2 regions of the Allobosea sp. 685 genome follow, and region 1 is predicted to be linked to the other one. Evidence: riboswitches for the same ligand, from Rfam matches in the RefSeq annotation. Region 1 holds a riboswitch; the other holds the start of a gene.
The links. Region 1 has a riboswitch for cobalamin ahead of RMR04_RS31835 (class I SAM-dependent methyltransferase). Riboswitches for the same ligand answer to the same signal wherever they lie in the genome.

Region 1 (6,689 bases):
CCGGATCATCCTTCGAGGCGCCACTGCGCGGCTCCTCGGGACGAGGGTCGATGAGTTCGGAAACCGCCTGCCCGCTCATGCCGCAACCCTCGCGGCCTGGCGCGGATCCAGCGCGAGGCAGGCGAGATCGGCTAGGAGGTTGACGCCCGCATAGACCAGCCCGATCACCAGCCCCGCGCCCATCACCACCGGCACGTCGCGGGCGAGCAGCGCCTTGACCAGCAATTCGCCCAGCCCCGGATAGTTGAACAGCATCTCGACCACGACGAAGCCATCGACCATGTAGGCGAATTGCAGCGCCGCAAAAGTCGCGACCGGGATCGCCGCATTGCGCAGGCCGTGATGGCGGAAGGCCGATGCGGCCGAGCGCCCCCTGATCCGGGCGAAGGTCATGTAGAAAGCGCCGCGCACCTCGACCACGGCGTTGCGGATGATCCTGACCGAGAAGGCCGCCAGGCCCAGCGCCAGCGTCAAGGCCGGCAAGACCATATGCGCGCCCGTCCGGTAGCCGGCCGGCGGCAACCAGCGCAGGCTGAGCGCGAAGACCGAGATCAAGCCGATGCCGACGAGGAAGCTCGGCAGCGAGGCGAGCGCGACCGCGATGCCCGTCGTTACGCGGTCGAGCCATCCTCCCGGCGCAAAACCGCAGGCGATGCCGAGCGGCAGGGCGATGAGATAGGAGACCAGCCAGCCGAGCGCGCCCAGGCCGAGCGTGAAGCGGCCGTGATAGGCGATCTCCTGCCGCACGGCTGGCGCGAGACCAGCGACTGGCCGAGATCGCCGGTCGCAATGCTGCCGAGCCAGGCGGCGTATTGCACGGCCAATGGCCGGTCGAGCCCCTCCTCGCGGCGGATGCGCTCAGTCGTCTCGACCGTCACCCGCTCATCGCCAACGCGGGCCGCAGCGACGCGAAGCGCCATGTCGCCGGGCAAGGCATGGACGAAGGCAAAGCACAGCGTCGCCAGCAGCCAGGCCGTCAGCGCAGCCTGCACGGCCCGCGTCCCGAGCAGCGTGAGCGCCGGCCTCACTTCCAGGCCATCCGTTCGACGAGGTAGCGCATCTCATAGGGGTCGATCGCGACATTCTTGATCCGCCCGGAGACCGCGACGCTGTGCTCGGTCCAGGAGACCGGCACGACGGGCATCTGGTCGTGCAGCAGGGCGATGATCTGCCCCCGCAGTTCGTCCTTGCGGGCGTCGTCGAAGCTCGCGAGATAGGCGTCCGCCAGGGCCTTGACCTGATCCCGGCCATCCCAGCGCACCGTCCCCCAGACCGAGCGCTCGCGCGCGAAATCGGGGATGATCGTCGCGATCGGCTCGGGCACATTGACATAGGTGCGCGAGACCAGCGTGAACTGCATGGTCCCGTCCTTGATCGCGGCGGGAACGCTGTTGCCCGGACCGACCTCGATCGCGACGTCCATGCCGATCCCACGCAGTTGCGCCTGGATGGCTGAAGCCATGACCGGCAGCTCCGGCCGGTTGACCAGCGTCAGGAGCTTGGCCGCGAGCCGGACGCCGTCCTTGACGCGGATGCCGTCGCCTGCCGCGATCCAGCCGGCTTCGTCGAGCAGCTTGCGCGCCGCCGCGGGATCATGGGCGATGGCGGGCAGACCCTGGCGATGCCAGCCCGTCATGATCGGCGGCAGCAGCTGCGAGGCGCTCGAATCCGGATCGCGCAGGATCGCCTTGGCGATGCCGTCGCGATCGACAGCCATGGCGATGGCACGACGGACGCGAACATCGGAGAATTGCGGCAATCCGCTGTCGAAAAACAGCGCGCGGATCCGCGGAATGGTCAGGCTCTCGACCTTCATCTGGCCGGCGGCATTGATCCGCGGCGTCGCGGTGGGGCTCAGCGTATAGACGAGGTCGGCGTCCCCAGCGATCGCGATATTGGCGCGGGTGTCGCCATTGACCACCGCCGTGTAGCGCAGCCTGGCGATGGCGGGTTTGGTCCGCGCATAGCCTTCGAAGCGGTCGAGCTCCAGCGTCGTCTTGCCGTCGATCGCGGTGAGCTTATAGGGCCCGGTTGCGACGATCTTGATGACCTTGCCCTCAGTGCCGTAAGCGGAGGGCGCGAGCACGATCGAGGCGTAATCGCACAGGAAAGCCGGCAGCACGCTGAAAGGCGTCCTGGTGCGGATCACCACATCGGCGCCATCGAGCGACACGCTGTCGAGCGGCACGGCCGAGAGGCTCTCGCCGATGAAGGACTGCTTCAGGCTGGCGGCCACGGCCTGCGCCGTCACCGGGCTGCCGTCATGGAAGCTTAAGCCCGCGCGCAGCTTGAAGCGCCAGCTCAGCTTGTCCTCGGAGACCGACCAGCTTTCGGCAATGCCGCCAACGAGCTGGCCTTCCGGCTCGACCTGTACCAGCGTCTCCGCGACCCCGAGGCGGGTCAGGATATAGCCTGTGTCGGCCGGGTCGTTCGAAGTGTACTCCCAAGGCGCGACGACGCGCAGGACAGGCTCGCCCTGCTGGGCCAGGGACGGCATGGCCGCGAGCGGCACGAATGCGCCGGCAAGCAGGAGGCGGCGGGTCAGGCCCCACGATGTCATGATCAGATCTCCGGTTAAGGCGGTTCAGCCCGGCTTGCGGGCGGACAGGATGAAGGACTGGCCCTGGGCCGCGAGCAGGCGCAGCCGCTCGCTCCAGGAGGCGGTCGCGAATTGCCGGCGCGCGATGCCGCTGAGCGGCCCGATGCGCTGGACCTCGAAGCCAACCTCGCGCAGCATCGCCTCGAGCGCCGGCGCGCGCAGGCCGTTGCGGAAATGCACGCCGTCCAGGATGCGTTGATGCGTCGCCTGATCCCAGGTGGAGGCGACACCAGCGAGCCTGTCGATCAATCCCGAGAGCCGCTTCAACAGCACCGATCTGCGCGAAAGCGTGACCCAGTCGCCATCAACGACGATGAGCACCCCGCCGGGCTTGAGCACGCGCAGCCAATCGGCCAAGGCGCGGGCGGGATCGATCAGCGTCCAGACCAGATGCCGGCAGATGACGAGGTCATAGGCCTCATCCGCCATCATCGTGTTCTCGGCGTCGCCGAGGTGGAAGCGAACGGCCGCATTCGCATGCTTCACTTGGGCACGGGCGATCATCGGCTCGCAGAGATCGATCGCATCGACGCTGCAGCCAAGCGAAAGCAGCACGCGCGTGATCTCGCCGGTGCCCGAGGCAAGCTCCAGCGCCCTGGCCCCGGCAGCAACCGGGGCATGGCTCGCGATCAATCGCGCCCAGGCCACGAGCTCGGCATCGGAGCGGATCCTGTGGCCATAGGAGAGATCGAAGGTCTCGGCGCGTTTGCTCCAATAGGCGCGGATTTCGTCCTTCAGGCCGAAATTCGTTCCTCCGGAGGCGACCGCCTCGGCGTCTAGGGGCGCTACGTTCGACATCCGTCACCGGCTTCCCATGGATGGGACGCGGCCGGTGCTTCGGCGCCGTTCGAACCCGGTTGCGCGACCAGAACGCGCAAGTGAGCGACCGTCATCAGAGCTCCTTCCGGGGCACCCCGCCCGGTTGCATGGCTTCACGACGTCGGCAGGTCTCCTGGCTCGCGGGTCCAAGCTTCGTTCGGCCTTCCCGGGGCAAGCCCAGTGGCATGATCGAACGTCGCTCGCCGCTGACAGTTGCGGGGGCAGCTCCGGAATCGCGCGCTGGCGCGCGCTCACCGGATTCCCTTTGATCTCTTTCGAGAACCGACCCCGCCAAGGAAGCACACCGCCTTGCGCCGCACAAGACGCGATCCGGCGCTCGCCACCCTTTCAGAACTTCGCGCTCAGGAAGGCGCGCACGCCGCGTCCGGGCGCTACGACATCGTCCTTGCGGAAGGACACGGCGTTACGGATCGTCTCATTGAGCAGATTGGTGCCGTTGACGCCGGCGGTGAGCTCGATCGGCCCGAGCGGCCCGTCCTTGAGCTTGACCTTGTAGCTGAGCTCGGCGTTGAGCAGGTTGTAGCCGCTGGTCGGCGTCTCCTCGGGCGCGATCCGCTTCTGCGAGAAGGCATGGATCAAACTGACCTTGGCGAACCAGGCATCGCCGCCGCGCCAGAACAGCCCGCCGCCAAGGCGTTGCGGCGGAATGCGCGGCACATTCTCGTCGCCGGAGAACTTCGCGCGGACGATGTCGTATTGCCCCTCGACCCCGAAGACGTTCGGGCCGATCTCGAAGAGGTCGTATTGCGTCTTGAGTTCGCCGCCGAGGAAAGTGGCGTTGCGCTGGGTATAGACCACCTGGGTCAATTCGTTGCCGGTGCCGCAGCTGGCGAAATCATCATCGCAGCGCACGCCTGTGACGCGGCGATAGATGAAGCCCTCATAGCGCGTCGCATAGAGCGAGGCATCGAAGCGCCAGGGACCTGCCGTGCGGCGCAGGCCGAGCTCGACCGTCTTGGCGGTCTCCTTCTTCAGATTGGGATCGCCGATCTCGAAGGTGCCGGGTGCATCATGCGCGCCGCGCGAGAACAGTTCGGAAGCCTTGGGCGCGCGCTCGGTATAAGAGCCGGTCAGGCTGCCAGTGAAGCCGAAGGGCAGATCCTGCAACAGGCCGAGGCTCGCGCTCACCGGCATGAAGCGCCGCCGCCGTGCCGAGGCAGCCGGATCGTCCGCCGTCGCCACTTGCGTCGCCGCGCCGGTCTCGGGGTCGATGCCCCCAGCGGTCGTGGAACCAGGCAGGTAGCCGGTCGGGAAGTTCGTCGCGGTGCCCTTGACGTCGACATAGTCGACACGGCCGGCGGCCTGCAGCTTCGTGCCGGGCTGCAGCTGCAATTCGTTGAAATTGTAGACGCCGGCGCTGTTGGTGTCGGCTGGCGGCAGCAGCCCACCGGCTTCTCCGGAGGTGCCGATCTCCTGGCGGCCGAGCTGCAGGCCGAAAGCCGAGGTCAGGCGGCCGATGCCGGTTTCGAGCGGCTTGAGCTGCGCCTCGACGCGCCCCTCGATCTCGCGATTCTTGAACACGGCGGCGGTCTCGAAGCCGCCGCCCTCGTTCAGCCCCTGCTCTTGATGCCTGTAGACGGAACCGCCGACCCAGAAGCGCAAGGTGTCGATGAAGCCGCCATCGATCTGGAACTCGCCCTTGCCCGCAAGCTTGGTCTGTTCGAGGTCGATGCGGGTGCGCGTCGCTCGCGCATCGGCGCCGGGGATGCCGTAGAGGCTGGTGAAATGCGACAGCGAGACGCCGATGAAGCCGCGATTATCGGGCAGGAAATAGGAACCGCCGATCGCCTGGCCGTCGGAGCGGACATAGCTGTTGAACTGGGTCCCGCCGGGGATGTGATAATCCTCGGCATTGCGGTGGTAGATGTCGCCATGGACGACGAACTGGCCCGAGCGCGCATCGATCAGCGCTGAATTCTCGATGCCGCGATCGACCGAGGACACCGAGGAGCGCGTCTCGGCATGGAAGCCCGGCGCGATCAGGAATGACGGGATGCGGTTGTTGTCGACGCTGACGACGCCGCCGATCGCCTGCGAACCATAGCGCAAGGTGCCCGGCCCGCGGATGACCTCGACGCGCTGCGCTGCGAGGGGATCGATCGGCACGCCGTGATCCTCGCCGAGATCGGAGACATCCTGCGAGCCGATGCCGTTTTCCTGGATACGGACGCGGAAATTATCGAGGCCGCGAATGATCGGACGGTCGGCCGCGCCCGGCGCAAAGCCCGAATTGGTGATGCCCGGCTGGTTGGCGAGCTGGTCGCCGAGCGTATGGCCGCCATTGCGGAGGAGTTCGCCGGCGGTCAGGAAGGTGACCGAGGAGAAGCTACGGTTGACCGCAACCGCGTCGCCGCTCGGCGCAGCCCCGGCATCAGGCAGGCTGCGCGGCTGGATCGGGCTTGGCGCCGTCACGGTGATCTCGGGCAGTTCGATCGGCGTTTGCGCTCGCGCACTGGTCGCAATGATGGCGCCAAGCGCGACGCCGGCACTGAGGATGCCGGCGCGGCGCGCCGCCGCAAGGTCGATGGTCATGAGAAGATCCGATTCGATAAGGGCTATACGACCGCCCGAGGGCGGCGAGAGGGTGATCAAGCCGCCTGCCGGTCCCAGGCGGGGAACGGATCTTCGAGCGCGAGCAGGGCTTTCGAGAGGCCGGTCGTCGGGCTCCCGGTCAGGCAGGCATCGAGCGCGGCACGGATCGCGGCCTCGTCCATCTCCGGCCCGCCGATGAAGACCAGCTCCTGCCGTCTATCGCCCCAGATCTGCGACCAGTGGCGCCGCATCAGCGAGGCGAACTCCTCCGAACGCGGCCAGCGCTCCTTCGGCACCGCCGCCCACCAGCTGCCCAGCCCCTCGGTGCGCGTGATCCGCCCGGCGAGCGAGTATTCGCCGACCCAATGCGGCCGCGTCGCCAGCCAGAAATGCCCCTTGGCGCGGATCACGCCGGGAAAGCGATTATTCATCAGCGCGTGGAGCTGGCGTGGATGGAACGGCCGCCGCGCCCGGTAGACGAAGGAGCGGATGCCGTATTCCTCGGTTTCCGGCACATGGTCGCGGAAGCCGAACAGCTCCTTGTGCCAGAGCGGATGCGTCTCCGCTTTCTCCTCGTTGAACAGGCGCGTGTTCAGCACCTGGTCGAGCGCCACCCGGCCGAAATCGGCCTCGACGATCCGGGCATCGGCATTGAGCCCGCGCACGACGCGGCGCACCCTGTCGCGCTCCCCGGCAGAGACCTCGCCGGCCTTGTTGA
Region 2 (6,689 bases), 2.5 Mb from region 1:
GCAGATCGGGCGATAGCAGCTTTCCCTCACGCTTCTGGATGGTAACGACGTCGCCAAGCTTCGCGGTGTTCCAGAAGATGATGATGGCCGCGGGCAGGTTCATTCCGGCGATTCACGTTGATGCATGGTTGTCGGAGAACAGAAAAATCCTATATTTGTTATCGAAGTGCAGCAAATTCCGTCACCCAGGCGATCAGCCTGGCACTCAGCAACGTGACGCGGATTGCATAGGACAAGGCTAGTCCGTCCGGCACTGTTCCAGCCAAACATCGATAAATTTTGGAGGATGAGAATGATCTCAGCCGGATATTGCCGACTTATGTCCCGTTACAACACTTGGCAGAATGCCTCGTTGGTAACTGCCGCCGATGGGCTCACCAATGAGGATCGTTGGAAGGATCGAGGTGCTTTCTTCCAATCGATCGCAGCTACATTAAACCATCTTTATTGGGCGGATGCCCTGATACTGGAGCGATTGAAGGGGAACGAGCGTCCAGAAGAAACCATCAAGCACTCTCTCACAAGTCCATCAGATTGGAGTGATTTCAAAGCGCTCCGTTTGCAAAGGAACGTGGAAATCGAAGAGTGGTCCGCGAGATTGCTCGACGCGGACCTGCGCGGGATGCTCGTCTGGTATCCCGGGGATGGCTCTACGCGGATCGAGAAGTCAAAAGCGCTCTGTGTTGTACAGCTCTTCAACCACCAGACACACCATCGGGGTCAGGTCCACGCAATGCTGACAGCAGCGGGCGCGAAACCGGAGCCGACTGATCTTAACATGCTGGAATACTGAGTTGGGCACGTTCCTCACGCGGAAAGATGCGGGCTGCGCGCATAGAATTCGGACGCCCTTAGCGTAGGATTTCGCCCCCTCCCGCAAACGCCCCCACGACAGATGATCGGCTCGTCCAACGATGAAGCCCTCTGCGCCTCGATCATCCCGGCAACCACGTCTCGATCACGGATTTGAACCACACCAGATTGGGACCACGACAGGCTTGGACCACGACAGGCTTGGACCACAGAAGAATCGCGGCGCAAAAGCACTATGGCGGCGCTGCTCACATCGCCTTGCCGCATGTTATGCCTGAGAGCCCGCTTTGGGATGCGGGCTTGGACATGAGGACCGAATGCGCAAAATTCTGATCATCGGGATCGGGGCCGGCAATCCCGACTACGTCACGGTCCAGGCGATCAATGCCCTCAACCAGGTCGATGTCTTCTTCATCCCAGACAAGGGTACGGACAAGGCGGCGCTGCAGCGATTGCGCAAGGACATCTGTGAGCGCTTCATCGAGGGCTCTGACTATCGCATGGTCCCGGTGCCGATTCCAACGCGTGCCGCTGCAGGACAAGATTACCGCGGCAGCGTCGATCAGTGGCATGAGCAGCTGGCGGACGACTATGAGAGCCTCATCATGGAGGAACTCGGGGAGGGCGAATGCGGTGGCCTCCTCGTCTGGGGCGACCCCGCGCTCTATGACAGCACATTGCGAATCATCGACCATATCCAGGCCAAGGGATATGCGCTGGAGTACGATGTCATCCCCGGCATCAGCAGTGTGCAGGCACTGGCGGCCCGGCATCGCGTCGCGCTCAATCGCATCGGCCAACCGGTGCTGATCACGACCGGGCGCAAACTCTCTGAGGGATTTCCCGACAATCTCGACAGCGTGGTCGTCATGCTCGACGGCGACCAGGCCTTCAAGCGTATCGAGGCGGATGATCTCGATATCTATTGGGGCGCCTATCTCGGCACCGAGGACGAGATCCTGGTGGCTGGAAAGCTCTCTGAGGTGGCGGGCGATATCGAGCGGATTCGACGGCAAGCCCGCGAGGACAAGGGCTGGATCATGGATACCTATCTGCTCCGCAAGGGCGGCAAGAGCTGATCGAGTCAATCTTGCATAGAGACATAAGGATGTCTTTATGTCTTGGCTTGACCGCATCTGGCTGTTGCCCCATAGTCGCCTCGTCGTGGTTCTCTGGGCCCCATTGCAGGGGTGCCAGAGCTAAGAGGGAATCCGGTGAGGCGTTAAGCCCAATGCCGGAGCTGCCCCCGCAACTGTGAGCGGCGAGCCGCTGTCCATTCGTGTCACTGAGACCGCCAAGGTCTCGGGAAGGCCGGACAGCAGCCCTGACCCGTGAGCCAGGAGACCTGCCTCGACAACATGAACGTCCTCGGGCGGGGTGTCCCGGTGGTGCGGTTGCGATTCCGCGCCGGCTCTCCGCTGCGGGGACGCATACGTATCCGCTATGGCCTTTTGCCCCCAACTTATGGGGTTAAGCCGTTGTCTACTTTCTCACTTCCTGCACTTCCTGTCGCCACATTGGGTACGCCGCGGATCGGTCCGCGCCGTGAACTCAAGCTCGCTCTCGAAAGCTTCTGGTCGGGCAAATCCGACGAGACCGCGCTCCTCGAGACCTCTGCCGCCTTGCGCGCCGCCAACTGGGCGCGTCAGAAGGCGCTTGGCGTCACGATCATCCCATCGAACGACTTCTCGCTCTACGATCAGGTGCTGGACACCAGCGCCATGGTCGGCGCGATTCCGGCGATCTATGGCTGGAAAGGCGGGCCGGTCTCGCTGGATGCGTATTTCGCCATGGCGCGCGGCTCGCAGGGCGAGACCGAGCGGCATACCTCCTGCGGCCACGCCCATCACGACCATGACCATTCCCACGGCGCTCCGGCGCAGGAAATGACCAAGTGGTTCGACACCAACTACCATTACATGGTGCCTGAATTCGCGACCGGACAGCGTTTCGAACTCTCCTCGCTCAAGGCCGTCGATGAGTATCGCGAGGCCAGGGCGCTCGGCTACGAGACCCGGCCGGTGCTGCTCGGGCCGGTGACCTATCTCAAGCTCGGCAAGAGCAAGGACGCGACGCTCAATCCGCTCTCCCTTCTGGGCGAATTGCTGCCGGTCTATATCGACGTGCTGCGCCGGCTCGCCGCGAATGGGGCGGAATGGGTGCAGATCGACGAACCCTGTCTCGTGCTCGATCTCGATGCCGCCGCCCGCGAGGCGTTGCGCCGGAGCTATGCGACGATCGCCCATGCGCTGCCGCCGCTGAAGATCATGCTGACGACCTATTTCGGCGGGCTCGGCGACAATCTCGATACGGCGCTGTCGCTTCCGGTCGCCGGGCTGCACCTGGACCTGATCCGCGCCCCGCGCCAGCTCGACGACGTCCTGGCGAAGGCGCCGCAGGGGCTCGTCCTGTCGCTCGGCGTCATCGATGGCCGCAATATCTGGCGCGCCGACCTGCCGGCCCTGCTCGACCGGCTCGAACCTGTCGTTGCGAAGCGCGGCACGGACCATGTCCAGATCGCGTCATCCTGCTCGCTCCTCCACACGCCGATCGATCTCGAATTGGAGCCCGATCTCGATCCCGACCTGAAGACCTGGCTGTCCTTCTCCATTCAGAAGATGGGCGAACTCGCCACGCTCGGCCGGGCGCTCAGCGCTGGTCGAGCTTCCGTCAGGGACGCGCTTGCGGCCTCAGGCCAGGCCGCAACGGCCCGCAAAGCCTCGCCGAAGGTGCATGATGCGGCGGTTGCCGCACGCATCGCCGCCGTGACAGCCGGAATGGCCGACCGCAAAAGCGCCTTTGCAGCCCGTGCGAAGATCCAGCGCCCGCGCTTCAACCTGCCTGCCTTCCCGACGACGACGATCGGCTCGTTCCCGCAGACGGCCGAGGTCCGCAAGGCCCGTTCGGCCCATGCCAAGGGCGCGCTCAGCGATGCCGATTACGAGCAGTTCCTGCGCGAGGAGACCAAGCGGACCATCCGCTGGCAGGAGGAGATCGGTCTCGACGTGCTCGTCCACGGCGAATTCGAGCGCAACGACATGGTGCAGTATTTCGGCGAGCAGTTGGCCGGTTTCGCCTTCACCAAGCATGGCTGGGTGCAGAGCTACGGCTCGCGCTGCGTCCGCCCGCCGATCCTGTTCGGCGACGTCTCGCGGCCGACGCCGATGACGGTCGGCTGGTGGACATATTCCCAGTCGCTGACGACGAAGCCGATGAAGGGCATGCTGACCGGCCCGGTGACCATCCTGAACTGGTCCTTCGTCCGCGACGACATCCCGCGCAGCGCCGCCTGCCGGCAGATCGCGCTGGCGATCCGGGACGAGGTCGCCGACCTTGAAAAAGCCGGCGCCAGGATGATCCAGATCGACGAGGCCGCCCTACGCGAAGGCCTGCCGCTTCGGAAGGGCGAGTGGAAGGGCTATCTCGACTGGGCCGTGGGTAGCTTCAGGCTTTGCGCCTCGGGTGTTTCCGACGAAACGCAGGTCCATACCCATATGTGCTATTCGGAGTTCAACGACATCATCGACGCGATCGGTGCCATGGATGCCGACGTCATCTCGATCGAGACCTCGCGCTCGAAGATGGAGCTCCTGGATGCGTTCCGAACCTACAAATATCCGAACGAGATCGGTCCCGGCGTCTACGACATCCATTCGCCGCGCGTGCCGGAGGTTGGGGAGATGACCGATTTGCTCGGGCTTGCCCGGCAACGCCTGGCGGATGGGCAGCTCTGGATCAATCCGGATTGCGGGCTGAAGACCCGCAAATGGGAAGAGGTCCGGCCAGCGCTCGTCAACATGGTCGAGGCCGCGCGGGCCATTCGCGCAGCCGCTCGATAAGCACCTGAATCATGTTGCGGCCGCGCTCGGCGCGGCCGCAACATCGGATTGTCGGATATGGCTGGAAGGCCCAGGCTCAGATGCCCCTCGGCATGTTGCGCCTTGCCTTCTATCTGGAACGCGCAGGGCCGATTCGGGCGTTGCGCCGCCTATCCAATCAGAAGCCACGCTGCAGATGCCGCTTTCGATCCAGACCATACTGAGCTCACGGCAGCCATTCGTGCTGCTGGAGGATCGTCTCGCCGGATCGGCCCCAGCGCGGCTTTATTGCGATCCGGTCGAGATCGTCTCCTGTGTTCATGGCGACGACGTTCCGGCCGCGTTGCGTAGGATCGAGGACGGCCTGGCGCGTGGGCTCCATGCCGCCGGCTTCCTGGCTTACGAGCTGGGTTATGCCTTCGAGCCTCGGCTCGTGGCGTCGATGCCCTCGAACCGCGCATTGCCCCTGCTGTGGTTCGGGCTGTTCCGCGAGCCGTTGGAGGTCGCGCCGGTTGAACTCGACCGGCACTTCGCGGGTCTGGCTCCGCCGCTGCCGCTCGGTCTGGTTCAGCCAGGGCTCGACGCTTCCGCGCATGCCGCCAGGCTCGGGCGCGTGCTCGACTATCTGCAAGCCGGTGACGCCTATCAGATCAATCTGACCTTCCCGGTCGACTTCCGCTACGATGGCGAGCCGCTCGCGCTTTATGCCGCGTTGCGAGCCAGTCAGCCGGTATCGCATGGGGGGATCGTCGCCTTTGAAGACGCCACGATCCTGTCGGTCTCGCCGGAGCTCTTCCTGGAGGTGGAATCCGGTCGGGCGACGACGCGCCCGATGAAGGGAACTGCGTCGCGTCTCGGCGAACCCGTGGCCGATCGGGTCGCCATGACGGCGCTGCAGGCCGACCCGAAGCAACGCGCTGAAAACCTCATGATCGTCGACCTGTTGCGCAACGATCTGGGGCGGATCAGCGTGCTGGGTTCGGTCGCGGTGCCGAGCCTCTTCAAGGTCGAAACCTACCCCACATTCCACACGCTGACATCGACCGTGACATCCAGCTTGCAGCCCGGCCTTTCGCTCGAAGAGCTCATGCGGGCGGCCTTCCCGTGCGGCTCGATCACCGGTGCACCCAAGCTGCGGGCGATGCAGATCATCCGCGAGATCGAGGACGGTCCGCGGGATGTCTATACCGGAGCGATCGGCGCAATCGCTCCCAATGGCGATCTGCGCTTCAACGTCGCCATTCGCACCGCGGCGATCTTTCCCGATGGGGCAGGGCGCTATGGTGTCGGCGGTGGCATCGTGGCGGATTCAGAGGCCGCGAGCGAATACACTGAGGCCTTGCTCAAGGCCCGCGTCCTGACCGATCTCGCCGAGGATTACGGCCTGATCGAAACATTGCGCTGGTCATCGGAAACGGGTTTCGCACGCCTGCAATTGCATCTCGACCGCCTCGACCGTTCGGCAAGCGCGCTTGGCTTCCATTTCGACCGCCACGATGCGCAAGCCAGGCTCGACAGCCTGGCGGCAACCTTCGACACGCAAGACGATCGGCGCATCCGCCTCGAACTGCGCCGCGACGGGGTTCTCGATGTCGCCGCACCGGTGTTGGCGGAGGAGCCGGAGCGACGGCTCGGCGTCATCGTCGCAGCCGACAGGACCGACGCCGCCGATCCCTTCCTACGGCACAAGACGACGCGCCGCCGGCTCTTTGAGGCCGCCTACGCGGCGGCGCTCATGCAGGGAGCCGATGAGGCGATCTTCCTGAACCGCGCCGGCTTCGTGACGGAATCGGCGCGCAGCACCATCTTTGTCGAGCGGGGCGGGATCCTGCTGACGCCGCCGCTGAGCGATGGCGTCTTGCCGGGCGTGCTACGCCAAAGCCTGATCGAAAGCGGCGAAGCCATTGAGCAACAACTCGTATTTGATGATCTTGCGCGCGCGGAGCGCTGGTTCCTGGGCAACAGCTTGCGCGGACTGAGACATGCTCAACTCGGGAACCTATAGCGACGCTTTGGGAGAAGCCGGAGATCGCGGGCGAGGATGAATTGGAACAGGCC

Region 2: linked by a shared signal. The riboswitch ahead of metE (5-methyltetrahydropteroyltriglutamate--homocysteine S-methyltransferase) and the one ahead of RMR04_RS31835 (class I SAM-dependent methyltransferase) in region 1 are both predicted to bind cobalamin.

The regions. Positions count from the first base shown of each region.
Region 1 covers NZ_CP134779.1:6,537,293-6,543,981, reverse strand. Annotated here, with positions in the region: gene RMR04_RS31850 (ABC transporter permease) at 76-654, opposite strand; gene RMR04_RS31845 (ABC transporter permease family protein) at 612-1,028, opposite strand; gene RMR04_RS31840 (ABC transporter substrate-binding protein) at 1,025-2,560, opposite strand; gene RMR04_RS31835 (class I SAM-dependent methyltransferase) at 2,585-3,397, opposite strand; cobalamin riboswitch at 3,524-3,720, opposite strand; gene RMR04_RS31830 (TonB-dependent receptor) at 3,767-5,971, opposite strand; gene RMR04_RS31825 (GTP-binding protein) at 6,028-6,689, opposite strand, start outside.
Region 2 covers NZ_CP134779.1:2,451,257-2,457,945, forward strand. Annotated here, with positions in the region: partial or broken gene RMR04_RS13010 (Tn3 family transposase) at 1-112, opposite strand, end outside; gene RMR04_RS13015 (DinB family protein) at 293-793, shown strand; gene cobF (precorrin-6A synthase (deacetylating)) at 1,131-1,892, shown strand; cobalamin riboswitch at 1,962-2,181, shown strand; gene metE (5-methyltetrahydropteroyltriglutamate--homocysteine S-methyltransferase) at 2,292-4,652, shown strand; gene pabB (aminodeoxychorismate synthase component I) at 4,828-6,636, shown strand.